DNA from 4 places in the Enterobacter cloacae complex sp. R_G8 genome. Region 2 is predicted to be linked to each of the others. Evidence: predicted binding sites of a transcription regulator. Region 2 holds the regulator's gene; each other region holds the start of a gene.

Region 1 (8,051 bases), 1.5 Mb from region 2:
TGGCGATCTCTTTGTCGATCATATCGTACAGCAGGCGGCGCGAGTTCTGCGGTGACACCAGCAGATAATCGAAGCTCACCGGGCGGTACGGGTTCTCAATAAAGTTGAACACCCGGCGCACCTCGTTGGTGATGCGCGCGTCGGCGGTCAGCAGCGAGTAGTCGGTATAAATTCGTGCGGTTTTCTCGTTAAAGTTCCCGGTACCGATGTGGGCATAGCGCACCACGTCGTCACCCTCTTTACGGGAGATCAGGAACAGCTTGGCGTGAATTTTCAGGCCAGGCGCAGAGAAGATGACGTGCACGCCCGCTTCGGTCAGGCGGCGCGCCCAGTGAATGTTGGCCTCTTCGTCGAAACGTGCCTGCAGCTCAACCACCACGGTCACTTTTTTGCCGTTGTGCGCGGCGTGGATCATCGCGTCGATGATGCGGGAGTCTTTGGCCACGCGGTAGATATTGATTTTGATTGCCAGCACGCTCGGGTCAAAGGAGGCCTGACGCAGCAGCTCCAGCACGTGTTCAAACGTGTGGTACGGATAGTAGAGCAGGACGTCGCGTTCGCGGATGGCGTCGAAACCGTTACGGAACTTATCGAACCACAGGTGGCGCAGGCGCGGCAGCGGTTTGTTCACCAGATTGGCTTTGCCGACGTTCGGGAAGCCAATAAAGTCTTTAAAGTTATGGTAACGACCGCCCGGCACGATGGAGTCATAGCGCGAGATAGTCAGCTTGTCGCGCAGCATTTCCACCATCGCGTCTGGCATATCACGCTGATAGACAAAGCGCACCGGTTCGGCCGTCAGACGCTGCTTGAGGCTGGAGGACATCAGCTCCATCAGGCTGGCTTCCATCTCATGCACCAGGTCATATTCGGCGTCACGGGTCATCTTCATCGAATAGGCGTTCAACGCATCGTAATCGAAGAAGCCTTTGAAGATATCGTCCAGGCAGTAACGCAGGATGTTATCCAGCAGGATCATCGGCTTGCGTCTGCGCGGGGTTTCCGGCGGCAGGTTCACAAAGCGTGGCACCTTGTCGGACGGGATCTCCAGCAGCGCGTAACGGATGGATTCACCGCGAATAATTTCCACCGCCAGGTAGGTGTAGTCATCTTTCAGGAACTGCACCAGATCGGTTTCGCGGTTGATCAGAATAGGGGTGATGTGCTGACGCAGATACTGTTTAAAGTAGTGGCGCAGCCAGTTTTGTTGGTTAACGGAGAGCTGACGTTCGTTAATCAGGAAGATTTGATTGCGTGCCATCTCCAGCAGCAACTCGTTATACAGGCCGTCAAATTCCTGATCGGCTTTCAACACGCGGGACTGAATTTTGCCTAACAGATGGCGCGAGTGAGAGTTTAAGCCCTGCTCTTCGCTGATGATGATCCGCCGTTTCAGTTCGGCAAAGCGAACCTTGTAGAACTCATCAAGGTTGTTGGAATAAATGCCCAAAAAGCGCATGCGCTCGATAAGCGGGTTGCTTTTGTCTGCCGCTTCCTGGAGTACGCGTTCGTTGAATGCTAACCAGCTTAGCTCTTTCTCGATATATAACTTTTCCTGACCCATTACAGCTCACACTCCAGTTCAATCACAGGACGTGGTAAATCCGTCTCGTCCTTATTATGGCGAGCATTTCCACGATATGTCCAACAGTGCCAGAAAAGTATGACAGTTATTTTTTTTGTTGAGGATTTTAGAGGGTTGGAGAAGAGGCGTGTCTGAGACTGCGGTGAGGAAGTCGGGTAAACGCAGCGCCACCCGACATCACACGCTACTCTTCGGCCGCATAACCCTGCGGTGGAAGCTGCACGCCGTCCAGCCAGGCGGCACCGTCGCGCATCGCCAGACGCCCGTCGACAAACCAGCTGACCACCAGCGGATAAATGGCATGTTCCTGGCTCTGCACGCGTTCGGTGACATCGTCTTCGGTGTCGCCGTCAAAGACCGGGACTTTCGCCTGCAGGATCACCGGTCCGCCGTCCAGCTCATCGGTCACGAAATGCACCGAAGTCCCGTGCTCCTCATCGCCGTTTTCCAGCACCTGACGATGGGTGTGCAGGCCGGGATATTTTGGCAGAAGCGAAGGGTGGATATTCAGCAGACGCCCGGCGTAGTGCCCGACAAACGCCGGGCTCAGGATGCGCATATAGCCCGCCAGCACCACAACGTCCGGCGCGTAGGCATCAATCTCCTGAACCAGCTCGCGGTCAAAGGCTTCACGGCCGGCGAACTGGCTGGCTTCCAGCGCGTGCGCGGGAATGTTTGCTTCCCGGGCGCGCTCGAGGCCGAACGCGTCGGCCTTGTTGCTGAATACTGCCCGAATGGTGCCATTGATTTTCTTCTGTTTGCAGGCGTCAATGATGGCCTGCAAATTGCTTCCGTTACCGGAAATGAGCACCACGATGTTTTTCATTCAATGACCACACGCTGTTCGGAATCGGAAGCTTTGATAATACCGATTTTCCACGCGTTTTCACCTTTGTCCGTCAGCAGCTTAACGGCTTTATCCGCTTCGCTCGCGGGCAGGGCGATCACCATACCCACGCCACAGTTAAAGGTGCGATACATTTCGTGAGAACTGACGTTGCCCGCGGTTTGCAGCCAGTTAAAGACTGCTGGCCACTGCCATGAGGATTCGTCGATTACCGCCTGGGTGTTGTCCGGCAGTACGCGCGGAATGTTTTCCCAGAAGCCGCCACCGGTCAGGTGGGCAATGGCGTGAACGTCAACGCTCTCAATCAGCTCCAGCACGTTTTTCACGTAGATGCGGGTCGGTGCCAGCAGATGGTCAGCCAGAGGTTTACCTTCAAGCTCAGTGGTTTGTGGGTCGCAACCGCTTACTTCGAGGATTTTACGCACCAGCGAGTAGCCGTTAGAGTGCGGGCCGCTGGAGGCCAGCGCAATCAGCACATCACCATCAGCCACTTTACTGCCGTCGATAATTTCTGATTTTTCTACCACACCCACGCAGAAGCCTGCGACGTCATAATCTTCGCCGTGATACATGCCAGGCATTTCCGCGGTTTCACCGCCAACCAGCGCGCAGCCAGACTGCAGACAGCCTTCGGCGATACCGTTGATCACGCTGGCTGCGGTATCCACGTCCAGTTTGCCGGTCGCGTAGTAGTCGAGGAAGAACAGCGGCTCAGCGCCTTGTACCACCAGGTCGTTTACACACATCGCGACCAGATCGATACCGATCGTGTCGTGACGTTTTAAATCCATCGCCAGGCGCAGTTTTGTGCCTACACCGTCAGTACCCGAGACCAGAACAGGTTCACGATATTTTTGCGGCAGCGCGCACAGTGCGCCGAAGCCACCCAGACCACCCATCACTTCCGGGCGGCGGGTTTTTTTCACCACACCTTTGATTCGGTCAACCAGCGCATTACCTGCGTCAATATCAACACCGGCATCTTTGTAGCTGAGAGAAGTTTTGTTGGTCACGGCTCAAGTCCCCACGCGATTGCATAGCTAGTAAGAAAAATCGGCGCAATTCTAACAGTCCAGGCAAACGTTTGCGAGCCTATTCTCGGCGCGAGGATCTTTTTTTCTGTGACACCTCAGGTGGCGCGCAAACTTGACTCCGTTCACGAAAATGAAACCGGTTTCGGCGATCTGCTTGCAAGCGGTTTAGCGAATGAACATCATGAAACTGAAACCGGTTTCAGTTTCATTCAGGAGGGATGAACGTCATGAACATCGCCGCATTTGATATCGGTGGCACTGCGTTAAAAATGGGGATTGTGACAGCGCAGGGCGAGCTGCTGCAGACGGACAAGGCCGCCATTAAGAACAGCGATGGCGACGCTATCCTGTCGCAGATGCTGAACTGGGTGGCGGCGCATCCCGGGCTTGAGGGGATCGCCATCAGCGCGCCGGGGTATGTCAATCCGCATACCGGGTTTATTGCGATGGGCGGGGCCATTCGCCGCTTCGACCAGTTCGCGATGAAAGGCTGGCTTGAGACGCAGACGGGTTTACCGGTCACCGTGGAGAATGACGCCAACTGCGTGCTGCTGGCGGAACGCTGGCAGGGCAAGGCAACAGAGATGGACAGCTTTCTGGTGCTAACCATCGGCACCGGGATCGGCGGGGCGATTTTCTGCAACGGCAGGCTGGTTCACGGGGCGCGTTTTCGCGCCGGAGAGTTCGGCTACATGCTCACGGAAAGGGCTGACTCACGGCGCGTGGCCCGCCACTCCATGAATGAAAACTGCACATTACGCACGCTTCGCAAGCGCTATGCCGACTTTCACGGTCTGACGCTTGAGGACGTTACAGGTGAAGCCATTTTTGATGGTTATGACGCAGGCGACGCGGTGTGTCGCCGCCTGGTTGATGATTTTCTTAACGGCATTGCGACAGGGCTCTACAACCTGGCGAATGTGTTCGATCCGCAGACCATTTTCATTGGCGGCGGTATCGCGGAGCGGCCCGGATTTATGGATCTGCTTCGCACTCATCTTGCGTGGTTTGGCATCGCGGACATCGCCGATGTCGTCAGCCACGGCAACCGGGCCGGTCTTGTCGGTGCGGTTTACCACTTCAGACAGCAGTATCCGTCAGCAATCAGCAACATCGAATGAGGGAAAGAGTATGTCAGGATTTAAAGCAGGTTTTATGTGGGGCGGCGCGGTGGCCGCGCACCAGCTTGAAGGTGGCTGGAAAGAGGGCGGTAAAGGGGTGAGCGTCGCCGATGTCATGACCGCTGGCGCCCACGGCGTGCCGCGTGAAATCACCGACGGCGTGCTGCCTGGGAAAAACTACCCGAACCACGAAGCCATCGATTTTTACCATCGCTATAAGGAAGACATCAAACTCTTTGCGGAGATGGGGTTCAAATGCTTCCGTACCTCCATTGCCTGGACGCGTATTTTCCCGAAAGGGGACGAGCTGGAGCCAAACGAAGCAGGCCTGAAGTTCTATGATGACCTGTTCGACGAGTGTCTGAAACACGGGATTGAGCCGGTTATCACCCTGTCGCATTTCGAGATGCCGTTTCATCTGGTCACCGAGTACGGCGGCTGGCGCAACCGTAAGCTGATCGACTTCTTTGTCCGCTTTGCCAAAGCGGTCTTCCAGCGCTATCAGCATAAAGTGAAGTACTGGATGACCTTTAACGAGATCAACAACCAGGCTAACTTCCACGAAGATTTTGCGCCGTTTACCAACTCCGGGCTGAAATATGCGCCGGGTGAAGACCGTGAGCCGGTGATGTTCCAGGCCGCGCACTACGAGCTGGTGGCCAGCGCGCTGGCGGTGAAAGCCGGGCGCGAGATTAATCCTTCCCTGCAGATCGGCTGCATGATTGCCATGTGCCCCATTTATCCGCTGACCTGTGCGCCTGACGACATCATGATGGCGATGAACGCGATGCATCGTCGCTACTGGTTCACCGACGTTCACGTGCGCGGCAAGTATCCGCAGCATCTGCTTAACTACTTTGCGCGTCGTGGTTTCACGCTGGACATTACCGAAGAAGACAAAGCGGCGCTGACGCAGGGCTGCGTGGATTACATCGGCTTTAGCTATTATATGTCCTTCGCCACCAAAGCGACGGCAGATAACCCGGAATTGGATTACGATGAAAGCAAGAGTCTGGTCTCCAACCCGTACGTGCAGAAATCTGACTGGGGGTGGCAGATTGACCCGGTTGGCCTGCGCTACTCCCTGAACTGGTTCTGGGATCACTATCAGCTGCCGCTGTTCATTGTTGAGAACGGCTTCGGTGCCATCGACGTGCAGGAGCAGGACGGCACGGTGAACGACCAGTACCGCATTGATTATCTCTCGGCGCACATCCGCGAGATGAAGAAAGCGGTGGTGGAAGATGGCGTGGATCTGATGGGATACACCCCGTGGGGCTGTATCGATCTCGTTTCTGCCGGCACCGGCGAGATGAAGAAACGCTACGGGTTTATCTTTGTTGATAAAGATAATGAAGGGAACGGCACGCTGAACCGCAGCAAGAAAAAGTCATTTGACTGGTATAAGCAGGTGATTGCGAGTAACGGCGAGCAGCTATAATTGCCCGGTGGCGCTGCGCTTACCGGGCCTACGGGATTTGTAGGCCGGGCAAGCGTTAGCGCCACCCGGCAGAACCCCGCATCCAAGCCGGAGTCTCGCCTCCGGTTTTTTGTCTCTAAATCACTTTGCTTGATATACGTCAAGCAAGATGGGTATGGCCTAATCCGAAAAAAGCGGTATAATCCCGCGATTTTTTTGCGGACGCCACCTCAGAGGAGAAAGAGAATGAAGATTGTGGAAGTGAAACACCCACTCGTTAAACACAAGTTGGGCCTGATGCGTGAGCATGACATCAGCACGAAGCGTTTTCGCGAACTGGCATCTGAAGTCGGCAGCCTGCTGACCTACGAAGCGACCTCTGACCTCGAAACGGAAAAAGTGACCATCGAAGGCTGGAACGGCCCGGTGCAGGTTGAGCAGATCAAAGGTAAGAAAATTACCGTGGTGCCGATCCTGCGTGCCGGTCTCGGCATGATGGAAGGCGTGCTGGAACACGTACCGAGCGCGCGCATCAGCGTGGTGGGGATCTACCGTAATGAAGAGACCCTGGAGCCGGTTCCGTACTTCCAGAAGCTGGTGTCTAACATCGACGAGCGTATGGCGCTGGTGGTTGACCCGATGCTGGCGACCGGCGGCTCAATGATTGCCACCATCGACCTGCTGAAAAAAGCAGGCTGCAGCAGCATCAAAGTGCTGGTGCTGGTTGCGGCACCGGAAGGGATCGCGGCGCTGGAAAAAGCACACCCGGATGTGGAGCTGTACACCGCGTCTGTCGACCAGGGGCTCAACGAGCACGGGTACATTATCCCGGGGCTGGGCGATGCCGGCGATAAGATCTTTGGTACGAAATAATCGAATAACGATAAATAAGCCGACTTTGAGAGTCGGCTTTTTTTTGAATAAAACACACATAACTAACCATCTCAGAGGAAAACACTATGACGCGCCGTGCTATCGGGGTGAGTGAAAGACCGCCGCTTTTACAGACTATCCCGCTTAGTTTGCAGCACCTGTTCGCTATGTTTGGCGCAACCGTGCTGGTGCCAATCCTGTTTCACATTAACCCGGCTACCGTGTTGCTGTTCAATGGTATCGGGACGCTGCTGTACCTCTTTATCTGTAAAGGCAAAATCCCGGCGTATCTGGGGTCGAGCTTTGCTTTTATCTCGCCGGTGTTGCTGCTGCTACCCCTGGGGTATGAAGTGGCGCTGGGCGGCTTTATCATGTGCGGCGTGCTGTTCTGCCTGGTCTCTTTCATTGTGAAGAAGGCCGGTACCGGCTGGCTGGACGTGATGTTCCCACCTGCGGCGATGGGGGCCATCGTTGCCGTCATCGGTCTGGAGCTGGCAGGCGTGGCGGCGAATATGGCTGGTCTGCTGCCTGCTGATGGGCAGTCGCCGGACTCCAAAACCATCATCATCTCACTGGTGACGCTGGGCGTGACGGTATTTGGCTCCGTGCTGTTCCGCGGTTTTATGGCGATTATCCCGATCCTGATCGGCGTGCTGGCGGGTTATGCACTCTCCTTCGTGATGGGCGTTGTCGATACCACCCCAATCGCTCAGGCGCACTGGTTTGCCCTGCCAACCTTCTATACGCCACGCTTTGAATGGTTTGCCATCTTCACTATTCTGCCTGCCGCGCTGGTGGTTATCGCTGAACACGTTGGCCACCTTGTGGTGACGGCGAACATCGTCAAACGTGACCTGATCCGCGACCCGGGTCTGCACCGCTCGATGTTTGCAAACGGCTTCTCGACGATCATCTCCGGTTTCTTTGGCTCAACGCCAAACACCACTTACGGTGAGAATATTGGCGTCATGGCGATCACCCGCGTTTACAGTACCTGGGTTATCGGCGGCGCGGCCATCATCGCAATCCTGCTCTCCTGCGTGGGTAAACTGGCAGCAGCGATCCAGATCATCCCGGTTCCGGTGATGGGCGGCGTGTCTCTGCTGCTGTACGGCGTAATTGGCGCATCCGGTATTCGCGTGCTGATTGAGTCCAAAGTGGACTACAGCAA
Region 2 (8,051 bases):
TAAAGACCACCTGCCAGAGCTGAATATCACGCGCCCGGAACGCACCGGCGCAGGCATTCAGATAATAGCTGAACATGCGTTTAAATCGTTCAGAATAGTTGTCTGCAATCTCAGGCCACGCTTGCTGGAAACGCTCATGCCAGGCCATCAGGGTCGTGTCGTAATCCGCGCCGAAGTTATGCCAGTCTTCCATGATGAAATGGCCTTCACTGGCGTTGGCAATCTGGCGGACTGAAGGCAAACAGCCATTCGGAAAGATGTATTTATTGATCCACGGGTCAACGTTATTGTCCGTGCGCTTAGAGCCTATGGTGTGCAGCAGGAAGATGCCGTCCGGTTTTAAATTACGATCCACCACCTCAAAATAGGTGTCGTAATTTTTCGGCCCGACGTGCTCAAACATGCCCACGGAAACAATGCGATCAAACTGTTCGTTGAGGTCGCGATAGTCCTGAAGACGGATATCGACGTCCAGACCCTGACAGCGTTCCCGGGCCATTTTTTGCTGCTCGGCTGAAATGGTGACGCCGACCACGCTGACGCCATAATGCTTCGCCATAAAATACGCCAGACCGCCCCAGCCACAGCCAATATCCAGAACGCGCATACCGGGCTGTAACTGTAGCTTCTCGCTAATCAGCCGCAGCTTATCCTGCTGGGCCGCTTCAAGGGTGGTCGCCTCTTTCCAGTAGGCGCAGGAGTATTGCATGAAGGGATCCAGCATGCGGCTGAACAAATCGTTACCGAGATCGTAGTGCTCTTTACCCACTATCCACGCCCGTTTTTTACTTTGCAGATTGAACAAACGGGCGGAAGCGACGCGCAACGTATCTTTGATATTGCGGGGGAGCTGGTTCTCCAGACCGGCGCGCAACACGCTGGCAAAGAAAATATCCAGCCGCTCGCAATCCCACCAGCCATCCATATAGCTTTCGCCCAGCCCTAACGATCCCTCGCGCAGCACGCGTTTAAAAAAATCGGGATGTTTGACCTGCGGATCGGAGGGTGAAGATCCGTTGATAGTGATGCCTGCACGACCTAACAGTTCACTGACGATCCGGGACCAGTTATCGTCCGGAACGCTGACTTCTTCTATACACGATGAACTCATAGCTTCTCCATCACCTTACTGTGATCAGAACCTTCAAACAGCGTAGACGCTTTTTATGGTTTGTGAGAAATCTCACGGTAAATACCGCGAGGCTAGTATCCGACGTAGAACAGAGGAAGGGAGATATCCCTTGCCGAAATGCCTTCCATGGTAAAACGGGAGCACTCCGGCTCCCGTTAACACTTAATATTTATCGTATTTAATCGAACCAAATTTAGTATAGGCCTCAAAATTTGGTGATTCAATAGAAAATTCTTAGCAACCTAATCACTGAAATGTCACATATTTTCCGCAGTGACTACGCATGCGACGTTTCCGGCTGCGTGGGGCTATCAAGCTCACGTTGTGCGGCTGATTGCACGCGATATCCCATCACGGCCAGCACAACAGTCGCCAGCATCACGCTGGTGGTGGTCAACAGCGGCGTGGCAATCAGCGCTGAAACCACCAGGCTTGCCAGGAAGCACAGACCCAGCTGCAGGGTATTTTGCAGGGCAGCGGCACGACCTGTCGCCTGCGGGAAAGGACGTAACGCCTGTGCCACCACGATAGGGTAAATGGCGCCGTTAGCCACTGCCATCACGCAGAACGGAATCAATATCTCTACCAGGCCGACGCCCGGAATAAAACCGACAGCCCAGGTGGCGATCACACTCAGAGCAAAGAGCACCAGCAGCCATGGCAGCATCTGCTGGCCTTCCCATTTCTGCAGTGCCGCACGGCAGCCGTATCCGCCCAGCAGGAAGGCGATGGTCTGCGGGACATAGCTCAGGCCAATGGCGGCCGGGCTGTATCCCATATCGTGCAGAATAAACGGCGAGCCAGTGAGCCAGGCGAAGAAGCTCGCCGAGCAGGCGGCATAGACCAGGACATTACCACGATACGCTTTGGCGCTCAGCAGGGAGAGGAACGTGATCGGTTTGGCGTCGGCATGCGCCTCTTTTTTATGCGCGGGCTTGAGGGCAAACGCCGGCAGCATCAGTACCAGCGTGATGGCAAACAGCGTGGCGAAGATAGCCTGCCACTCGAAATGCACCAGGATCCAGCTGCCCAGCAGGGGAGCGAGGGCAGGTGAAAGCCCTACCAGGGGCATAATGGTGGCGAAAATGCGGTTGGTGCGGTTGGCCGGGTAGTAGTCGGTAACAAGGGCCTGCCAGGTCACCGCTGCCGCACAGACGCCGACGGCTTGCACAAAGCGCAGCACCAGCAGCCAGGTCGCATCGCGTACCCATAACATTCCCAGACAGCCGACGGCAAAAATGCCCAGGCCCAGTAACAGCACCGGTTTACGCCCAAAGCGATCGGAGAGCGGGCCCCAGAGCAACTGTGCAATGGCAAAGCCCGCGAGGAACAAACTCAGGCTGGCGCTGATGGCCGCAGCAGGGGTTTGTAAATCTGCCTGCATCGCCGCAAACGCGGGCAGGTACATATCGGTGGCCAAAAAGCCCAGCACGCTCAAACCGCCGAGCCAGACTAAAAATCCATTCCTGGGTTGCATTGTTTTATTCTCCTTGAGGAGGCAGGTAGACACTGGCGCAGAGTGTAGGGAGTGCAAAGCGGGTTGTGAAACGCTAATATTTGGCTAGTGCATTCAAATTTTTTGCAGGCAGAAAATGTGGTCAGATTATTCTCTTGAAGTTGTCGATGCTGTCGCACGAAACGGCAGTTTCAGCGGTGCCGCACAGGAGCTACACCGCGTTCCCTCCGCGATAAGCTACACGGTACGTCAGCTCGAAGAGTGGCTGGCTGTGCCGCTGTTTGAACGACGTCATCGCGATGTGGAATTAACGCCGGCAGGGGCGTGGTTTTTGAAAGAAGGGCGTTCTGTTATCAAAAAAATGCAGATCACCCGTGAACAGTGTCAGCAGATCGCCAACGGCTGGCGCGGGCATCTCTCCATTGCCGTGGATAACATCGTCAAACCCGAGCGCACCCGGCAGATGATTGTGGATTTCTATCGTCATTTTTCAGACGTTGAACTTCGCGTCTCGCAGGAGGTGTTCAACGGCGTCTGGGACGCGCTGGCGGACGGCAGGGCAGAGATGGCGATTGGGGCGACCCAGGCGATCCCCGTCGGGGGACGCTATGCGTTTCGTGATATGGGCATGTTGAGCTGGAAATGTGTGGTGGCAAGCGATCATCCCCTGGCTGCCATGGAGGGGCCGCTGAGTGACGACACGCTGCGCAACTGGCCGTCGCTGGTGCTGGAAGATACCTCGCGCTCGTTGCCAAAACGTATTACCTGGCTTCTGGATAATCAGCGGCGGGTGGTGGCGCCGGACTGGGAGTCCTCCGCGACCTGCCTCAGTGCCGGGCTGTGTGTCGCGATGGTGCCCGTGCATTTCGCTAAGCCGAGAATCGATACCGGTGAATGGGTCGAACTGACGCTGGAGAATCCGTTCCCGGATGCAGCCTGCTGCCTGACGTGGCAACAAAATGACGTGTCGCCCGCCATGGCGTGGTTACTGGATTACCTGGGAGACAGCGAAACGCTTAACCGGGAATGGTTACGGGAGCCAGCGTAACTGGCTCCGTACAGTGATTAACGACGGTAGTCGCGGAACGGACCATCCGCAACGGAACGGCGTTCGATAAGACGCGGGTGGACTTCAATCGACTGCGACTCTTCACGTTTGTTGACGATCCTGTCCATCAGCATATTGAAGGCCGTTTCACCCAGGGAGTCTTTCGGCTGGTGAATGGTGGTCAGCGCTGGGGTAAAGAAGCGCGCGTTGCGCACGTTGTCATAGCCGATCACGGAAATATCCTGCGGCACGCGCAGGCCCAGCTCATCGGCCGCACACAGGGCCCCCATCGCCATGATATCCCCGCCGCAGAACACCGCCGTTGGACGATGCGGCTGGGAAACGATCTGCTGCATGGCGCGGTAGCCCGATTCCGGCTCAAAGTCGCCCTGCACGATCCAGTTTTCCGGCACGGTGATCAGCGCTTCTTCCATCGCCTTCATAAATCCGGCCAGACGGCCAGCACCGGTGTTGCGCTCAAGCGGCCCCGGGATCACGCCAATTTCACGGTGACCGCGTTCAATCAGATAGCGGCCCGCCATATAACCGCCTTCAAAGGCGTTATCGATGACGGAGTCGGTAAAGTCGGCGCGCGCTTCGCCCCAGTCCATCACCACCATTGGGATATGACGATACTCTTCCAGCATGGAAAGCACGGACTCCGGATACTCGGAGCACATCACCAGCAGGCCATCCACGCGTTTTTGCGCCATCATCGACAGATAGGCGCGCTGTTTTTCAATGTTGTTCCACGCGTTGCCGAGGATCAGGGTATAGCCTTTCTGGAAGCAGTTTTTCTCAACCGCTTCGATGATTTCGGCAAAATAGGCCGCTTCACTGCTGGTCGCCAGCAAACCAATAGATTTGGTGTGATTAACTTTAAGACTGCGCGCAACGGCACTCGGCGAGTAGTGCAGCTCTTTGATTGCCGCCCAGACGGCGTTGCGCGTCTCTTCCGCCACGAAGCGGGTTTTGTTAATTACATGTGATACGGTTGTAGTGGAAACGTTTGCGCGTTTTGCTACGTCTTTAATTGTTGCCATTAAATGTCACTCCAGACCATATCCTAAACTCCTGAAAACCTTGAAGGTAAACGTTTGCCTTCTCTCACCCTTATCACGCAATCTTGAATTGCGGCACGCCAGGAAAACGACACGGGACGTCAGGAGGGGGTCAATGGCCGGTACGCTAATAAATTTAGCGTGGAATTTTGTCCTATCTTGATGAAAAGGGGAAGAGCTAAAGTGGTTATCCGTTTAAATCCGGGAAGATTTTTGACGTAAATTGTGTAAAAATGAGCAAGCTCACTTTTCGTGGGGGGATTAAAAGGAGAAAAATTGATGAGTTCCGATCTGAAGTTTTCGCTGTTCACCACCATTATTGTGCTGGCGCTGATTGTTGCCGCGGGTCTGACGGCTGCACTGCACTGATTTACGCGGAGGGGGCGTTCGCTCTCTCCCGCTTCCCCTGATTGTTACATCTCCGGCAAAAATCTTTTGCCAATTTGTTAACTTCTCATTTTTTGTGATTAATGTCATGCTTTCGCCTTCTTTGTTCTGTGTCACGACCTGACACGGCATCCGGAGTTGACGCATGAAAATCAATTTTCCCCTGCTGGCCCTGGCGATTGGCGCTTTTGGGATTGGCACTACTGAATTCTCCCCTATGGGGCTCTTACCGGTTATCGCCCGCGGTGTGGACGTCTCTATCCCTGCAGCCGGGATGTTAATCAGCGCCTATGCCATTGGCGTAATGGTTGGTGCTCCGCTGATGACGCTGTTGCTTTCCCACCGCGCTCGCCGTAACGCGCTGATTTTCCTGATGGCTATCTTTACCCTCGGCAATGTGCTCTCCGCCATTTCGCCGGATTACACCACACTGATGCTGTCCCGCATTCTGACCAGCCTTAACCACGGTGCCTTCTTTGGGCTGGGGTCGGTGGTTGCCGCAAGCGTGGTGCCCAAACACAAGCAGGCGAGTGCCGTGGCAACCATGTTTATGGGCCTGACCATCGCCAACATTGGCGGTGTTCCTGCGGCGACCTGGCTGGGAGAGGTCATTGGCTGGCGTATGTCGTTCCTGGCAACCGCCGTACTGGGCGTTGTCGCGATGGTGGCGTTGTTCTTCTCCCTGCCGAAAGGCAGCGCTGGTGAGCGGCCTGAGGTACGTAAAGAGCTGTCGGTACTGATGCGCCCGCAGGTGCTCTCGGCGCTGCTTACTACCGTGCTGGGTGCCGGGGCGATGTTTACCCTTTACACCTATATTTCGCCGGTGCTGCATGACATCACTCACGCGACGCCGATCTTTATCACCGCGATGCTGGTGCTGATTGGCGTGGGCTTCTCGATTGGTAACTATCTGGGCGGGAAATTTGCTGACCGCTCCGTGAGCGGAACGCTGAAGGGTTTTCTGACCCTGCTGATTGTCATCATGGTTGCCATCCCGTGGCTGGCGCGTAATGAAGTTGGCGCGGCCATTGCGATGGTCGTCTGGGGGGCGGCCACCTTTGCCGTGGTTCCGCCGCTGCAGATGCGCGTAATGCGCGTCGCGCATGAGGCGCCGGGCCTCTCCTCGTCAGTGAATATTGGTGCGTTCAATCTGGGCAATGCGCTCGGTGCCGCAGCGGGTGGTGCTGTGATTTCGGGTGGTCTGGGATACAGCTTTGTGCCGGTGATGGGGGCCATTATTGCCGCGCTTGGCCTGCTGCTAGTGATGATGTCGGGTCGTAAACAGCCTGAAGCGGCCTGTGCTGCCGAATAAAAAAACGCAGAAGGGGAAACCCTTCTGCGTCTCTCTTACGCGGCGAAGTTCTTCGCCACAAAGTCCCAGTTAACCAGTGCCCAGAAGTGCTCCAGGTAGTTAGGACGCGCGTTACGGTAATCAATGTAGTACGCGTGTTCCCAGACATCCACGGTCATCAGCGGAGTCGCGCTGGTGGTCAGTGGTGTACCCGCGTTAGACGTGGAGACGATAGCCAGTTTGCCATCGGCCTCTTTTACCAGCCATGTCCAGCCAGAACCGAAGTTTTTGATTGCGGCATCGGTAAATTTCGCTTTGAACTCCGCAAAGCTGCCAAAGGCGGCGTTAATCGCAGCAGCCAGTTCACCGGTCGGCTCGCCGCCCGCATTTGGCGCCAGGCAGTGCCAGTAGAAAGTGTGGTTCCACACCTGAGCAGCGTTGTTGAATACGCCACCGTCTGAACTGCGGACGATCTCTTCCAGCGTTTTGCCTTCAAAATCGGTGCCCTTGATCAGGTTGTTGAGGTTGGTGACATAGGTCTGGTGATGTTTGCCGTAATGATATTCCAGGGTTTCCGCAGAAATGTGCGGTGCCAGGGCGTCTTTTGCATACGGTAGTGCAGGTAATTCGAACGACATTGCTTCTCTCCTTATTGTATTTTGCGTTGCCAATAACCACACAGACAACAAGGACAGGATAGCAAATTGAAAGGGTATGCAAAAGAGGAACTTACCCTGCCGTGGTGACGGCAGGGCAGGGTTTAGCGGATGGTTTTCGGTGTCATGACGCGGCGTGCGCCGACGTAGTGACGCACCCAGTAGTCTTCGCTAAGCGAGGTGATCTGAATGTCCTGACCGCTTCGTGGCGACTGAATAAACTTCCCATTGCCCACATACACGCCGACGTGATCAGCCGTACCGCGACCCTGGGTGCGGAAGAAGACCAGATCGCCATTTTGCAGCTCGCCACGGTTAACGGGGGCGGCGTCGCGCAGGTGGTACATTTCATTGGCGGTGCGCGGAATGCGGAATTTCACCAGATCTTTATAGGCGAAATACACCAGCCCGCTGCAGTCAAAACCGGTGCGGGGAGAAGTGCCACCCCAGCGATACGGTTTGCCAATTTGCCCCATAAGCTTATTCATCGCCGTTTTTTGCGCTTTCTGTACCCGAACCTTATGCGCGTCGGCAATTTTCGTCACTTTCGTGCAGTTGGCTTTATGCCCTTTGCGCGTGGTGCATTTTTCCGTTACGAGGTTGGCAGCAGTTTGTGAGGCTTTACGTTTCGATGCGAGGGCAGTGCGGGAAGATGTTGATTTCGATTTGCTGGAGGCGGTCTTTTTCGTTTGAGCAGTTGTTTTTTTCTTTTCGTTCTTACTGGTGGTCTTTTTTTTACGTTCTGTGGTTTTTGCCAGATGCGTTTTTTGCACAGCAGAGTGCCGCGCCTGTTGAGAGGCGTTTGCCGCTGGCGTGAAAGAGAGTGATGTAAACAGTAAAGCACAGAGCGTGATCGAGATTTTATTTATCCGCGCCACTGGGCAGTCCCCTGATTAATGCAGGTCATCAATAATACCCGCGTATGATTTACAAAGCCCGTCGATTCTAATCCATAAAAACCCGAGAAGTTAATAGCATTTTTCAATCTAAAAACCTGTTTCGTTAGCAAGTGCAAAAAAA
Region 3 (8,051 bases), 240 kb from region 2:
TTTATATTCCGCCAGAATAGGAACAAACGCCTGGGAAAATGCCCCCTCAGCAAAAATACGACGTAATAAATTTGGCAGTTTGAACGCGACGAAAAAGGCGTCCGTTGCCATCCCTGCACCAAATACTCTTGCTACAATCGCATCGCGCGCAAAACCCAGCACGCGGGAAAACATGGTCATCGAGCTGACTGCCGCCAGCGATTTTAATAAGTTCATTAACGTGAATTTCCAGAACCATACGGATTTCCAGGACGGGTAAGCGAAAGCGCCACCCGGCAAAGCCAACAAGCGGCGCTTAGTCTAACCCGATTTCAACGAATTACTATCCGCAGATGTTACAGCAAGTTATTCGCTCATGGCTTCGCGCCAGAGCCGCTCCACAATGCGTTGTGCCATGATAGCCTGCTCACCGGATGTTTCCGGAACCGTCTGATTTTGCACGCAGGCGATAAAGTGACGGGCGCATCCGGCAAAGCCGCGCTGCTCCAGAGTGCTTTGCCAGCCAGGCGCCGGGAGTGTGACTACGCCATTGCCCTTCTCTTCACGCCACTCGCGCATGTCGGTAATGTCATACAGGGCACCGTCAGTGACCGCCTGCACAGACTCCCGCTGACTGCCGGCCCGACGATGCATGCTGGTGGTGATCTGCAGATGCTCAATGGCAAAATGATGCTCAGCGTAAACCATCTGGCCCTGTTCGTTGGTCAACAGGGTGCCGCTTTTAAGCTGGGCTTGCCCGCCCGTCAGCCAGAGCGCGGTGTCCACCACGTGCAGGTAATCATCCAGAAGGGTAAAGCGCAGATCGTTCGGACCGATGCTGTCGGTGCGGTGCTTGTCCATTCGCAGGGACGCGAGCGCACCAGACTGTGCCTTCAACTGCTGGTAAAGCGGCGCAAAACGGCGGTTAAAACCCACCATCAGCGTCAGTTTTTTGCGCGCCGCCAGCTCGATCAGCCGTTCGGCATCCTGAACGTTTTCTGCCAGCGGTTTATCGACACAGACGTGCACACCGGCATTCAACAACTCGCTGACCACCTGATAATGTGTTGCTGTAGAGGTATGTACAAACACCGCATCGCATTCGCGAGCCAGATCCTGAAGCGATGCCGCATACGGCATGCGCCAGGTTTCGCAGATCCGCTCGGCCTTTTCACGGGTGGGCGACCACGCGCCTTGCAGCGTCCAGTCCGTCGCCGCCCCCAGAACAGGCAGCCAGGCTTTTTGTGCAATTCCCCCCAGCCCCACCACGCCAACGCGTAATTTTTTCACCGTCAATCTCCCAAATGTGCCAGCAATGCGTCCAGACGCTGTTTCAGCCCGGCGACCTCGTCTTCCAGCGCCTCTACGCGGGCAACCAAATCGTCCTCTCCAGCAGTGATATCGGCTGCAACGGACTTAACTGAAATATCAATTTCACCACTGAAGAGATGCATATAACGGCTTTCGCGTTTACCCGGCTCACGCGCCAGACGCACCACGTAAGGGCCGTCGTCACGAGTGGCAAGCCCATCCAGGGTCTGCTCAACCTCCTGCATATCGGCGAACTCATGCATGCGGGAAGCCCGGGTACGCAGTTCACCCGGCGTTTGCGCCCCGCGCAGTAACAGCGTGGTGATCACCGCCACCTCGGCGGCACTCAGCTTCAGATCGCCGAACTCTGAATTACAAAATCGCTGCTCATACTTGGTCACGCGGTTACCGAAACCGCTGACGGTACGCAGGTAATGGCGTTTAACCAGCTCGTCAAGAATGTCCTGCACCTCGTGCTCGCCGAGATTCATCACCGGCTCACGGTTGGTTTTCTGATTACACGCCATCGTCACGGCATTGACGGAGAGCGGATATTGCTCCGGCGTGGTGACCTGTTTTTCCAGCAAGCAGCCAATAACACGCGCTTCTGTCGCGCTTAACTGATATTTCATCTCTTCTCCTTAGCGGCCTGCAGTCCAGTCCCGGGTGGTTAATGCCGTCAGAACGTGGTCACGCCATTCTCCGTCGATCAGCAGATAATCTTTAGCGTAACCTTCTTTCTCAAACCCTAATCGCGCCAGCAAATTACCGCTGCGCTGATTATGCGGCATGTAGTTCGCCATAATGCGATGGATATGTTGGGTGCGCTGCATATAACGGATCGCTACCGTTAACGCCTCATACATCAGCCCTTGTCCTTGCCATTTCTGGCCGATGGAGTAGCCGAGGTAACAGGCGTGAAACGATCCGCGCACCACGTTGGAAAAGTTGGCAATGCCGATGATCTCTTTTTCCTCCGGATCCAGCAGCGCGAAATAGAACGCACTACCCTGCTTGTGGAATTCGGCAATCATGCTGAGGCGCGCCTGCCAGCCGGAAGGGTAGCAATGGCTCTCATCCCGAACGGGTTCCCAGGGTTTTAAAAACTGGCGATTCTCGGCGTAATAATCCGCCAGACGCCAGGCATCACGCTCATGCACCAGACGAACGACCAGCCTGTCCGTTGTCAGACGCACTTTTGGCACATTACTGCGATAGCCAAACATCGATACCACTCCTTCCCGTCACTTCTGCTTACCCATTAGCTTTACTATACCTGCGCCTGTGCCGTCTGTGAAAACAGTGACATACCATTTTGACCTCTTTTCACATTTTTCGATGAGAACTCTCTATCAAAGCGCTCTTTTGATAAAAAAATATTGTCACGTGCAGGGGTGGGAAAAAACGTGGCGACACCGCAGAATGTTAGCGTGCTCACCATCCTGTTTTCCCTGGAGGGAAAATGTCCCGCGTATCACAGGCCAGGAGCCTGGGTAAATATTTCCTGCTCGTCGATAACATGCTGGTCGTGCTCGGCTTTTTTGTGGTGTTTCCGCTTATTTCGATCCGCTTTGTCGATCAAATGGGCTGGGCGGCACTGATGGTCGGTATCGCGCTGGGGTTACGCCAGTTTGTCCAGCAGGGTCTGGGCGTGTTTGGTGGCGCCATAGCCGACCGCTTTGGTGCCAAACCGATGATCGTAACCGGTATGCTGCTGCGCGCGGCAGGCTTCGCCACCATGGCGATTGCTCAGGAGCCCTGGCTGCTGTGGTTCTCCTGCTTCCTCTCCGGTATCGGCGGCACCCTGTTTGATCCACCGCGCACCGCGCTGGTGGTTAAGCTCATTCGCCCGCAGCACCGGGGACGCTTCTTCTCGATTCTGATGATGCAGGACAGTGCCGGAGCGGTGATCGGCGCACTGCTGGGAAGCTGGCTGCTGCAGTACGACTTCCGTCTGGTCTGCGCAGCGGGCGCGGTGTTATTTATTCTGTGCGCCCTCTTTAATGCCCTGTTCCTGCCGGCCTGGAAACTGTCGACGGTCAAAGCCCCGGTGCGTGAAGGACTTGGCCGCGTCCTGCGTGACAAACGCTTCGTTACTTACGTGCTGACCCTGACGGGTTACTACATGCTGGCCGTTCAGGTAATGCTAATGCTCCCGATCATAGTGAACGACATCGCGGGCACGCCTGGCGCGGTAAAATGGATGTACGCCATTGAAGCCTGTCTTTCCCTGACCCTGCTGTACCCGATTGCCCGCTGGAGCGAACGACGTTTTCGCCTGGAGCATCGCCTGATGGCCGGCCTGTTACTGATGACACTCAGCATGATGCCCATCGGGCTGGTGAACTCACTCCAGCAGCTATTTACGCTGATTTGCACATTCTATATCGGCTCGATCATTGCCGAACCGGCACGTGAAACGCTGAGCGCTTCGCTTGCCGACGCGCGTGCTCGCGGCAGTTATATGGGGTTCAGTCGCCTGGGGCTGGCCTTTGGCGGTGCCTTAGGCTACGCCGGCGGCGGCTGGCTGTTTGATGCAGGTAAAGCGTTGAGTCAACCGGAACTGCCATGGATGATGCTCGGCGTGGTCGGTTTTATGACGCTCCTTGCGCTGTGGTGGCAATTCAGCCAGAAGCGCAGCGCGAGCGGCATGCTCGAACCTGGCGCATAACCCTCTCTCCGGCGGGGGTCCCCCGCCGTCATTATCAGTTTTTTCTGCTGGTTTCTGCTATTTCACCCTGACATACTGGCGTAACAGGACAGTAGCGCCGATTTTTCGTTGAGGAACACTATGAAAAAAATTGTCATTGCCGCCGCATTCATTGTCAGCGGCCTGCTGGTAGGTTGTAACCAGCTTACGCAATACACCGTCAGTGAGCAGGAAATTAATCAGGCGCTGGAAAAACATAACAACTTTTCAAAAGACATTGGTGTACCGGGGCTTGCCGATGCGCATATCGTCCTCAGCAACCTGACCAGTCAGATTGGACGCGAAGAGCCGAATAAAGTCACCCTCGCCGGGGATGCCAATCTCGATATGACCTCCCTCTTCGGCAACCAGAAAGCCAACATTAAGCTGAAGCTCAAGGCGCTGCCGGTCTTTAACAAAGAGAAAGGGGCCATTTTCCTGCAGGAGATGGAAGTGGTCGATGCGGAGGTTTCCCCGGATAAGATGAAACCGGTTATGCAGACTCTGATGCCCTATCTGAACCAGTCGCTGCGCAACTACTTTAACCAGCAGCCTGCGTATGTCTTAAGTGAAGACAAGAGCAAGGGTGAGGCGCTCGCGAAAAAATATGCCAAAGGAATAGAGGTGAAACCGGGAGAGATCGTCATTCCTTTCACCGATTAACCTGAAGGGGCGCAAAAGCGCCCTTTTTTTTACGGAAAAGTGTGCAAACGAAAACGTTTCCGCTTATGATTTGTGTCCGGCAAAAACAGCCATCCTTATGACTGATTCCTGACAAGCCGGAGCTTCCATGACTGCACAACCCCAGGTTCTAAAAATCCGCCGCCCTGACGACTGGCATATCCATCTGCGTGATGGCGATATGCTGAAAACCGTCGTGCCGTATACCAGCGAAATTTATGGCCGCGCGATTGTCATGCCTAACCTGGTGCCACCAGTCACCACCGTTGATGCCGCTATGGCGTATCGCCAGCGAATTCTTGATGCCGTGCCGGCGGGACATAATTTCACCCCGCTGATGACCTGCTATCTGACCGACTCCCTCGATCCGAATGAAGTGGAACGCGGCTTTAACGAAGGCGTGTTCACCGCGGCGAAACTCTACCCGGCTAACGCCACCACCAACTCCAGCCACGGTGTCACCAGCATTGACGCCATCATGCCGGTTCTGGAGCGCATGCAGAAACTGGGCATGCCGCTGCTGGTACACGGTGAAGTGACCCACGCCGAGATTGATATCTTCGACCGTGAAGCCCGCTTTATCGAAACCGTGATGGAGCCGCTGCGCCAGCGCCTTCCTGCGCTTAAAGTGGTGTTTGAACACATCACCACTAAAGATGCAGCGGAATATGTCCGCGATGGCAATGAGCTGATTGCCGCCACCATTACGCCACAGCACCTGATGTTTAACCGCAACCACATGCTGGTTGGCGGTGTACGTCCGCATCTCTATTGCCTGCCAATCCTGAAACGTAACATCCACCAGCAGGCGCTGCGTGAACTCGTTGCCAGCGGCTTCTCCCGCGCCTTCCTCGGCACGGATTCCGCCCCTCATGCACGCCATCGCAAAGAGGCAAGCTGCGGTTGCGCAGGCTGTTTCAATGCCCCGACGGCGCTCGCCAGCTACGCGACCGTGTTTGAAGAGATGAATGCCCTGCAGCACTTCGAGGCCTTCTGCTCGCTCAACGGACCACGCTTCTACGGGCTGCCGGTCAACGACACCTTTATTGAGCTGGAACGCAAAGAGAGCCAGGTGGACGAGGCCATTCCACTGACGGATGACACGCTGATCCCATTCCTGGCGGGTGAAACCGTCAACTGGACGGTAAAACGCTAAAAAAAACAATGCCCCTTGTTGTCAAAACGATAATATGCCTGTATAAATAAACAGTATATTACACAGGGGGCATTTATGCGTATTGAAGTCACCATAGCCAAAACAACCGTTCTGCCTGCTGGCGCACTTGATGCGCTGGCCGGTGAATTATCCCGCCGTATTAACAACACTTTTCCTGAAAATGCGGGCGCCGTAACGGTTCGTTACGCGGCGGCAAACAACCTCTCCGTCATCGGTGGCGCGAAAGAAGATAAAGACCGAATCAGCGAAATCCTGCAGGAAACGTGGGAAAGTGCCGATGACTGGTTCATCACAGATTAATCTTGCTCCCTCATTGTTCTTTTTTGCCGGGTCGCCCCGGCTTTTTTTCGCCTGAAATCCTGTTAGTTCAAATTAATTCGGCATCAGATTTAAAAATCGTGAACAAGATGGTGTTTTATTGTTCGAACAATCCTAAAAAGCAGAAAAATGTGTTGCCAACTGTTTATTTTTCCCTTCGGAACCCTTATTACTTGTATACTGAAGATGCTTTCAGAAAAACATGCATTGAACCTCAGAGCCGTTGTCTTCTAACACGCATTAAGGGGGTTATAATGGAAAAGAATAGTGAAGTCATCCAGACCCATCCGCTTGTAGGCTGGGATATCAGCACCGTAGATAGCTACGATGCGCTGATGCTGCGTTTGCACTACCAGACCCCGAATCAACTCAACCGTGAAGAAGCGGAAGTTGGACAGACGCTGTGGCTTACAACAGACGTCGCGCGCCAGTTTATTTCTATTTTAGAAGCAGGTATTGCCAAAATAGAATCTGGTGACTATCAGGAAAATGAGTATAAACGGCACTAGTTTTATACCTATTCTTCACTCAACAGGCACCCGTCGGGTGCCTTATTTATTTCTCCCTTGTATCAGCCTGCATAGTTAATTACTCTGCTAACAAAGCGTGAATTCAAGAGATGCATATGAGATACGACTTAATCATAATGGGTAGCGGATCCGTAGGTTCTGCCGCAGGTTATTACGCAACGCAAGCGGGTCTGAAGGTCCTGATGATCGATGCCCATCTGCCTCCGCATGCGGAGGGGAGCCATCATGGCGACACCCGACTCATTCGCCACGCCTATGGTGAAGGCGAGCGCTATGTTCCGCTGGTGCTCCGCGCCCAGACACTGTGGGATGAACTGGCCAAACTGACCGAAGAGCGCATTTTCGAACGCACGGGTGTCATCAACCTTGGCCCGGCGAGCTCTGATTTTCTGGCCAACGTGGAACAGAGTGCGAAAGCGTTCAACCTTGACGTTGAGAAACTGGACGCGGCGGGCATCATGAGCCGCTGGCCAGAGATCACCGTCCCGGACGATTATATCGGTCTGTTTGAAGCCAACTCCGGGGTCCTGCACTGTGAAACGGCCATCAAAACCTGGATCGGTCTTGCAGAAAAAGCGGGCTGCGCTCAGCTCTTCAACTGCCCGGTTGAATCCCTTACCCATCACGCTGACGGCGTTACGGTCACCACTGCGGATGGAGAATATTCAGCGTCCCGTCTGCTGGTTAGCGCAGGGACCTGGGTCACCCGTCTGTTGCCAGACCTGCCCGTTCAGCCGGTGCGCAAGGTCTTCTCGTGGTTCCAGTCGGATGGTCGTTACAGTGCGCAGAATAAATTCCCGGCGTTCACCGGCGAGTTACCGAACGGCGATCAGTTTTACGGCTTCCCGTCTGAGAAAGACGCGCTCAAAATCGGCAAACACAATGGTGGGCAGGCGATCTCTTCGCCTGAAGAGCGCAAACCGTTTGGTGCATACCCGCAAGATGGCTCCGAAGCCTTCTCGTTCCTGCGTAATATTCTGCCGGGCGTGGGTGGCTTACTTTATGGTGCAGCCTGCACCTACGACAATACACCGGACGAAGACTTTATCATCGACACCCTGCCGGGGCATGACAACACGCTGCTCGTCACCGGCCTGAGCGGTCATGGCTTCAAGTTCGCCTCTGTACTGGGTGAAATCGCCGCGCAGTTTGCCCAGGGTATCGCACCGCAGTTTGATCTTACCCCCTTCTCACTTTCGCGTTTTAACCGATAATCCGCCGCGGGCTCCGGACGTCCGGGGCCCGTTCTTCACATCAAAACGGGACGTTATGCGCAGGATCGTTAGCTTTCTTATCAACAACATTCGTGAGCATTTTATGCTCTATATTTTATTGTGGGCGTTACTGGCACTCATTGATATTATTT
Region 4 (8,051 bases), 1.9 Mb from region 2:
CGAAGAGAATTCCGCATTCAGGATCGGGTCGAACAGATGCAGTGAACCGTAAATGAATTCGCTGGCGTTCATCGATAAACGCCCCTCCTGGCTCTGCCAGTCTCCTTTACTCAGCGTCAGGTTGCGCAGGCTGAGATCCAGGTCGGTGACTGCCCAGTCTGGCCCCTGCAGGCGCGCGTCGGTGACCTCCAGGCGGCCAATCTGCAAAGAGGGGATCGTGTTGAGCGGCGCAAAGAAATCCAGCAGCGATTTATCGCTCTGCAGGCGGATCTCATTCAGGCGCATGGTGTCGATGATCCAGCTTCCATCAGCGTTGCGCAGGGCGGAGCCGGTGAGTGAGCCGCGCGCCATATCGGCGCCGATGGTGTTCAGCACCACCTCCTTGCCGTTGAGCTGGCCCTGGATCAGCACGTTGGTGGCCGGTACGCCGTTCAGGGTGAGCGAACCCGCACTCATCTGGATCTGTGCGTTTTTACCCAGCACGTTACCCGCTTCTGGCTGCCACGGGCTGACACCGCCCGTCACTTTTTGCGCGCTTAAATCCCACTCCGTGTTGGGGCTGTTAAAGGCCATGTTGTTCAGCTGCAGACGGTCTGCCTGGAAGGGCAGCGGGGCGGTCTGCGGAGAGAGATTCAGCGTGCCATCGACCAGGGTGATGGTGTCCATATGCAGCGGATCGGTGAGCTGTCGGCTGCCAAGACCAATATCGACTTTTTTAGCCACCAGGGTGGCGGGCTGGCCGTCACGGCCAAAGGTGACGTTTTCCAGAAGGATGTGGGAAGGCGACGAAAAGCGGTGGTCCATCAGGTCGAAACTGAGTTCGTAATCGGTGTTCACCGTGACCCAACTGCTGACCTGTGACGCACCCCAGCGGGTCTGGAGCAGAATATAAAGTGCCAGCAGCACAAGGAGCAGGGCTACCAGAAGATAGACGAGCAGCTTTCCAATAAATTTCATGGTCTTCCATCCCGCGAAACGCACATAAAGGAGTTATGCACGATTTATGCGCAATCCTCAAGGCGGGAATGGTGTAAAGAGATGTCACGGCAGGCATTGACAGCCTGCCGTGAGGACGATCAGTTTTTCTCAGGCGGGAAAACGAGGTTCAGTACGATAGCGGTGATGCCGCCAGCGGCGATGCCGGAAGAGAGCAGGTTTTTCACCCAGTCCGGCGCAAACTGCAGGATCAGCGGCTGCTGAGAAACACCCAGACCCACGGCCAGCGACAGGGCAATAATCATGATCGCGCGGCGGTTCAGCGGCTCGCGGGAGACGATGCGCACGCCCGAGGCCGCAATGGTACCGAACATCACCAGCGTTGCACCGCCCAGTACCGGCTCAGGGATGTGCTGCACAAAGCCACTCACCGCCGGGAACAGGCCAAGGACGATCAGCATCAGTGCCACCACAAACCCAACGTAGCGGCTGGCCACGCCGGTCAGCTGGATCACGCCGTTGTTCTGCCCGAAGCAGGAGTTCGGGAAGGTATTGAATACGGCGGAGACAAACGAGTTCAGGCCGTTCGCCAGTACGCCGCCTTTCAGGCGCTTCATGTACAGCGGGCCGGACACTGGCTGCTCAGAGACGTCGGAGGTGGCGGTGATATCGCCGATGGTCTCCAGGGAGGTGATCATAAAGACCAGCATCAGCGGCAGCAGCAGACCCCAGTCAATGCCCAGGCCGTAGTACAGTGGCGTTGGAACGGTGATCAGCGCGCTGTTGGTTGGCGCGGTGTTTTCCGGCAGCATGCCCAGCGCCCACGCCAGCAGGTAACCGGCCGCCATGGCGATCACCAGCGAGGCCACGCGCAGGTACGGGTTACGCTGACGGTTGAGCAGGATAATGATGGCCAGTACCACACCAGCCAGCAGCAGGTTTTTCGGTGCGCCAAAGGTGTGGTCGCTCATCGCGGCATAACCCCCGCCGATGGAGGTCAGCCCCACCTGGATCAGCGACAGACCGATAATCATCACCACTACGCCCGAGACCAGCGGGGTAATGACGCGGCGAGCCAGGTGCAGAACGCGGGAGATCACCATCTCCGTGCAGCTGGCCAGCATCAGCGTGCCGAACAACGCCGCCATCATGGTCGGGACATCCGCTCCGCCGGTTTTCAGTGCCGTACCGCCCATGATCAGCGGTGCCACAAAGTTGAAACTGGTGCCCTGAATCGACAGCAAACCCGAGCCCACCGGACCCCACGCTTTAATTTGAATAATCGAGGCCACGCCAGAGGCGAAGAGGGACATGCTGATGATGTGCTGCGTATCCTGAGCCGGTAAACCAAGCGCCTGACAGATCAACAGCGCCGGGGTGATCACCGCAACAAACATGGCCAGAAGATGCTGGCAGGCAGCGAAGAGCGTCTGCGGAAGCGGTGGGCGGTCTTCAAGACGGTAAATCAGTTCGCTATTTTGCTTCTGCGCAATCGGTTGCGCATCAGGAGACTCTATGCTGTTAACGGACATCGACGGTAATCCCACGGTGGAAAAGCGGGCATTTTATCTGACCATCTGGTAAAAGCAAACGATTGCCAGCAAAAAAAGAGGAGAAAATCTGCCGCTGTGAGCAGGTTTTCTACAACCCACAGCGAAAAAAAATTACACTTTTTGCGCCGGTGGCTCATGACGAGCGCAAACCGGCCAGGATTACGCCGCGTGTGTATGGAACACGCGCATATAAGGAGCCTCCTATGATTCATCTCGATACGTTGTCGACCCTTGTTGCCGCAACGCTGGTTTTACTGCTTGGTCGCAAGCTGGTACACAGCGTTTCCTTTCTGAAAAAATACACCATTCCTGAACCTGTTGCCGGTGGGTTGCTGGTGGCGCTGGCCCTGCTGGTGCTGAAAAAAAGCATGGGCTGGGAAATCGATTTTGATATGTCCCTGAAAGATCCACTCATGCTGGCCTTCTTCGCCACCATCGGCCTGAATGCCAACCTGGCAAGCCTGCGGTCAGGGGGCAAAGTACTCGGCGTGTTCCTGATTGTGGTCGTCGGACTGTTGCTGATGCAAAACGCCATTGGCATCGGTATGGCGACGCTGCTGGGGCTGGATCCGCTAATGGGCCTGCTGGCCGGATCCATCACCCTGTCTGGCGGGCATGGTACCGGGGCGGCATGGAGTAAGCTGTTCATCGAACGCTATGGCTTTGAAAACGCAACGGAAGTGGCGATGGCCTGCGCCACCTTTGGTCTGGTGCTGGGCGGGTTGATTGGCGGGCCGGTGGCGCGCTATCTGGTGAAGCACTCCACCACGCCGGATGGCAGACCGGATGATGAACTGGTGCCCACCGCATTTGAAAAGCCGGACGTGGGGCGCACCATCACCTCCCTGGTGATGATTGAAACGATTGCTATGATCGCCATCTGTCTGACGCTGGGTAAAGCGGTTGCGCAATGGCTGGCGGGCACGGCCTTTGAGCTGCCGACTTTTGTTTGCGTGCTGTTTATCGGGGTGATCCTCAGTAACGGTCTGGCCCTGATGGGCTTCTATCGCGTGTTTGAACGCGCTGTTTCGGTGCTGGGTAACGTCTGTCTGTCGCTGTTTCTGGCGATGGCCCTGATGAGCCTCAAACTGTGGGAGCTGGCGTCGCTGGCGCTGCCGATGGTGGCGATTCTGGCGGTACAGGCGCTGTTTATGGCGCTCTATGCCATGTTCGTCACCTGGCGCATGATGGGCAAAAACTACGATGCCGCGGTGCTGGCAGCGGGGCACTGTGGATTTGGACTGGGCGCCACGCCAACGGCAATCGCCAATATGCAGGCGATCACCGAACGTTTCGGGCCTTCGCATATGGCGTTTCTGGTGGTACCGATGGTGGGGGCGTTCTTTATTGATATCGTCAACGCGCTGGTGATCAAGCTGTACCTGATGCTGCCGATGTTTGCCTGAGATCAGGCGTTGGAGTAGCGCTCAGTTTCCGGCATCCAGCGTTCAATTAACGCTGCCGCCTGTTCGGGGTAGCGTTCATGAATATGGCGTGCAAGGCGCTGAACTTCGGGGATCATCGCCTGATCGCGCAGCAAATCCGCCACCTTGAATTCAGCGTTCCCCGTCTGACGTGTGCCCAGGAGCTCGCCCGGGCCACGGATCTCCAGATCTTTTTGCGCAATGACGAATCCGTCGTTGCTGTCGCGCAACACCTGCAACCGCATCTGCGCGGTTTTTGAGAGAGGGGCTTTGTAAAGCAGGACGCAGTGGGAGGCCACCGCACCACGGCCCACGCGGCCACGCAACTGATGCAACTGCGCAAGCCCCAGCCGCTCCGGGTTTTCGATGATCATCAGGCTGGAGTTTGGCACATCCACGCCCACTTCAATCACCGTTGTGGCGACCAGCAAATGCAGCTCACCCTGTTTGAAGGATTGCATGACGGCCTGTTTTTCTGCGGGCTTCATGCGCCCGTGTACCAGGCCCACCTTCAGTTCCGGCAGCGCCAGCTTTAGCTCTTCCCACGTAGCTTCTGCGGCCTGCGCTTCAAGCAGGTCAGATTCCTCAATCAGCGTGCAGACCCAATAAGCCTGGCGCCCTTCATGGGTGCAGGCGTTACGCACGCGGTCGATGATGTCGCTGCGACGGGTGTCCGGGATGGCCACCGTTGTGACCGGCGTACGGCCCGGCGGCAACTCGTCAATGGTGGAGGTGTCCAGATCGGCGTAGGCGGTCATCGCCAGGGTTCGCGGAATAGGCGTGGCGGTCATGATCAGCTGGTGCGGATGGAAGCCCTGCTGTAGCCCTTTTTCCCACAGCGCCAGGCGCTGATGCACGCCAAAGCGGTGCTGTTCGTCGATGATCACCAGTGCGAGGCCGTTAAACTGCACCTGCTCCTGGAAGATGGCGTGGGTGCCGACAATCATCTGCACCTCACCGCGAGCGATGGCGTCCTGTTGCGCAAGACGCGCTTTGCCCTTTTGTTTTCCGGCAAGCCAGCCCACCTCAATGCCCAGCGGGGCGAACCAGGCGCGGAAGTTATTCGCGTGCTGCTCCGCCAGCAGTTCTGTCGGCGCCATCAGCGCCACCTGCTTACCGTGGGCAATGGCGCGCAGGGCTGCCAGGGCGGCAACCAGCGTTTTACCGGAACCTACATCGCCCTGCACCAGGCGCATCATGGGGACATCAAGCGCCATATCGCGCTCGATCTCGGCGGTGACGCGCGCCTGGGCACCGGTAGGTTTAAACGGCAGGGAGGCCAGCAGCTTATCCTTGAGTTCATCACGCGGGCTTAAGGGCTGGGCATGAAAACGCTGCGCACCGGCGCGCAGCGCCAGCATGCTCAGGTTATGCGCCAGTAACTCCTCAAGGATAAGACGCCGTTGGGCGGGATGCTTGCCGCTTTCTAAATCGCTGAGCTGCAGCGTGGGCGGCGGGCGATGCAGCGTACGCAGCGCTTCCGGCAGGCTCATCATCCCCTGCGCCAGCTCAGGTGGCAGCAGCTCGGTGATGGCGCAGGTATCGAGTAACTCCAGGGCCTGATCGGTGAGCTTACGCAGCGTCGCCTGCTTGATACCTTCCGTTGTCGGGTAGACCGGAGTGAGCGTCTCCTGCAGCTCCGGCGTGCTGAGATCGCCCTGTACGCGGTACTCCGGGTGGATCATCTCGGCGCCGTATTTTCCGCGTTTGGCTTCGCCATATGCCAGCACCCGGCGGCCTGTCGCAAGGCTGTTTTTCATCGCCGCGTTGAAGTTGAAAAAGCGCATGGTGAGAATGCCGGTACCGTCGCTGATTTGACAGGTCATCATCCGGCGTCCGCCAAAGGTGATGTTACAGTTCAGCACCTCACCTTCAACGGTGGCGTAAATCGCAGGCAGCAGATCGCCAATCTTATAAAGTTGCGTGCGGTCTTCATAACGCAGGGGGAGGTGCAGCAGGAGATCCTGCACGGTGTGCAGGCCAATTTTGCCCAGTTTACTGCTTTGCGCCGCGCCCACGCCCGTCAGGCTATTGAGCGGGATGGCATCCAGCAGGCGGCCTTTCATCGGTTACCCTGCGTACTGCATGGTGGCCCACCACCCGGCATCGGCTTCGATTTCGCCCTGCGCGTTGACGTGGGGGTAAGGCAATTTTTTCTGCTTCGCAACACGAGCCAGCACCGGATAACCGCCTTCAAACAGCAGGCGCTGTTGTTCGTCTTCCGGCAGCATGCTGTTGCTGCGCTCGTACATCCCGGCGTTCTGACGCTGGCGCTGCGCTTCATACAGAATGAGCGCGGAGGCCACAGAAACATTCAGGGACTGCACCATGCCGATCATGGGGATGATAATGTCCTGATCCGCCAGATCCAGCGCTTCCTGCGTGATCCCGGTTTTCTCCTGACCCATCAAAATACAGGTCGGGCGGGTGTAGTCGATCTCGCGAAAATCAACCGCTTTGGCAGACAGGTTGGTGGCAAGAACTTGCATACCGCGACCTTTCAGGTGCGATACGGCTTCGCCGATGGTCTGATGGGTTTTGACGGACACCCAGCTGTTACTGCCTGCGGCTGTCGACGCCATGGTACGCATGCGGGTACCCGGCCAGACGGCGTGCACTTCATGCACGCCGACGGCATCTGCGGTACGGACAATGGCAGAGACGTTATGAGGTTTATGGACCTGCTCCATGCAGACCGTCAGATCAGGCTGACGCCTGGCGAGCATTTCGCAGATACGTGCATAACGTTGTGCATTCATAAAACTAGTTTCGGTTTCGGGTGACTTTAATGACGTCCGGCATGACGCGGATCTTGCGCATAATATTTGCCAGATGCACGCGGTCGCGGGCGGTCAGACGAATAAAGGCGCTGTATACGCGGCCATCTTTTTCTTCCGTGTTCAGGCTCTGAATGTTGGAAGAGGCCGTGTTGATCGCTGCCGTCAGGTTCGCCAGGGCACCCTGGTGGTTGAACATATCCACCTTAATTTCGGTGATAAATTCCTGCGCCGTCTCTTTATCCCACTCGACCGCCATAAACTTCTCCGCCTCTTTTTGATAGCCGCGGATGTTACGACAGGATTCATGGTGGATAACCAGCCCTTTGCCCGGGCTGACGTGCGCAATAATCGGATCGCCAGGAATTGGACGGCAACACTTCGCAAAGGTGATAAGCACCCCGTCCGCGCCTTTGATCGGCAGATGCGCGTGGCCGGATGCGCCAGGTGCGGAAGGGATTGCTTCGCCCTGCTGCAGGTTTTTGGCCACCACGACGCTCATCGCGTTACCCAGACCAATTTCCGCCAGCAGATCGTCCAGAGAGGTGAGCTTCATCCGGTCGAGTTCACGCTGGATATGTTCTGGTGGGATTTCTGCCAGCTTACGGCTGCCGCCCAACGCGTGGTTGAGCAGACGACGCCCCAGGCTGACGGAGTCATCACGCTTGAGGTTCTTCAGCAGCTGGCGGATTTTGGCGCGGGCTTTGGAGCTCACAACAAAGTTCAGCCAGGCCGCGTTTGGACGTGCGCCCGGAGCGGTGATGATTTCGACTGTCTGACCGCTGGCGAGCGGTTGAGACAGCGGATAAGGTTGTCTGTCTACGCGCGCGCCTACGCAGGCGTGGCCGATATCGGTATGCACGGCATACGCGAAGTCGACCGGGGTCGCGCCCGCAGGCAGTTCGACAATACGCCCTTCAGGCGTGAAAACGTAAATCTCATCCGGGAAGAGATCGGATTTTACGCTCTCGATAAATTCAAACGAGCTACCCGCACTCTGCTGCAGCTCCAGCAGGCTCTGCATCCAGCGCTGGGCGCGGATTTGTGCCGTGGTGCTGCTTTCACCACCGTGCTCTTTATAGGCCCAGTGTGCGGCGACACCCATCTCCGCCATCTGGTCCATGTCTTCGGTGCGGATCTGCACTTCAACAGGGACGCCGTGCGGGCCGATCATCGAGGTATGCAAAGATTGATAGCCGTTCGCTTTTGGAATAGCGATGTAATCTTTCATGCGTCCTGGACGCGGCTTATAGAGGCTGTGCATCTGCCCCAGCACGCGATAGCAGGTGTCGGCGTCGTGGACGATCACGCGGAACGCGTAAATATCCATGATCGAGTGAAAACGCTGCTCTTTGAGCACC

The links. Region 2 encodes PurR, which represses purine synthesis genes. Its sites were predicted from a motif close to CANGCAAACGTTTGCNTG; they were not measured.
Region 1: a site for PurR is predicted at 3,506-3,523, ahead of purM (phosphoribosylformylglycinamidine cyclo-ligase). Genes of this name have one in related genera too.
Region 3: a site for PurR is predicted at 4,689-4,706, ahead of pyrC (dihydroorotase). Genes of this name have one in related genera too.
Region 4: a site for PurR is predicted at 2,520-2,537, ahead of gltS (sodium/glutamate symporter). Genes of this name have one in related genera too.

Annotation. Positions count from the first base shown of each region.
Region 1 covers NZ_CP102246.1:1,522,149-1,530,199, forward strand. Annotated here, with positions in the region: gene ppk1 (polyphosphate kinase 1) at 1-1,564, opposite strand, end outside; gene purN (phosphoribosylglycinamide formyltransferase) at 1,770-2,411, opposite strand; gene purM (phosphoribosylformylglycinamidine cyclo-ligase) at 2,408-3,445, opposite strand; gene bglK (beta-glucoside kinase BglK) at 3,694-4,587, shown strand; gene NQ842_RS07290 (6-phospho-beta-glucosidase) at 4,598-6,028, shown strand; gene upp (uracil phosphoribosyltransferase) at 6,254-6,880, shown strand; gene uraA (uracil permease) at 6,967-8,051, shown strand, end outside.
Region 2 covers NZ_CP102246.1:3,061,379-3,069,429, reverse strand. Annotated here, with positions in the region: gene cfa (cyclopropane fatty acyl phospholipid synthase) at 1-1,111, opposite strand, end outside; gene punC (purine nucleoside transporter PunC) at 1,410-2,609, opposite strand; gene punR (DNA-binding transcriptional activator PunR) at 2,725-3,636, shown strand; gene purR (HTH-type transcriptional repressor PurR) at 3,654-4,679, opposite strand; gene NQ842_RS14490 (YnhF family membrane protein) at 4,977-5,066, shown strand; gene NQ842_RS14485 (MFS transporter) at 5,230-6,396, shown strand; gene sodB (superoxide dismutase [Fe]) at 6,432-7,013, opposite strand; gene NQ842_RS14475 (C40 family peptidase) at 7,136-7,909, opposite strand.
Region 3 covers NZ_CP102246.1:3,297,330-3,305,380, forward strand. Annotated here, with positions in the region: gene murJ (murein biosynthesis integral membrane protein MurJ) at 1-216, opposite strand, end outside; gene NQ842_RS15675 (Gfo/Idh/MocA family protein) at 346-1,269, opposite strand; gene NQ842_RS15680 (YceH family protein) at 1,272-1,922, opposite strand; gene rimJ (ribosomal protein S5-alanine N-acetyltransferase) at 1,932-2,516, opposite strand; gene mdtH (multidrug efflux MFS transporter MdtH) at 2,753-3,961, shown strand; gene NQ842_RS15695 (lipoprotein) at 4,082-4,642, shown strand; gene pyrC (dihydroorotase) at 4,770-5,816, shown strand; gene dinI (DNA damage-inducible protein I) at 5,892-6,137, shown strand; gene bssS (biofilm formation regulator BssS) at 6,410-6,664, shown strand; gene solA (N-methyl-L-tryptophan oxidase) at 6,781-7,899, shown strand; gene NQ842_RS15720 (DUF2770 family protein) at 7,955-8,051, shown strand, end outside.
Region 4 covers NZ_CP102246.1:47,002-55,052, reverse strand. Annotated here, with positions in the region: gene NQ842_RS00275 (AsmA family protein) at 1-957, opposite strand, end outside; gene xanP (xanthine/proton symporter XanP) at 1,077-2,468, opposite strand; gene gltS (sodium/glutamate symporter) at 2,693-3,895, shown strand; gene recG (ATP-dependent DNA helicase RecG) at 3,898-5,979, opposite strand; gene trmH (tRNA (guanosine(18)-2'-O)-methyltransferase TrmH) at 5,983-6,672, opposite strand; gene spoT (bifunctional GTP diphosphokinase/guanosine-3',5'-bis pyrophosphate 3'-pyrophosphohydrolase) at 6,677-8,051, opposite strand, start outside.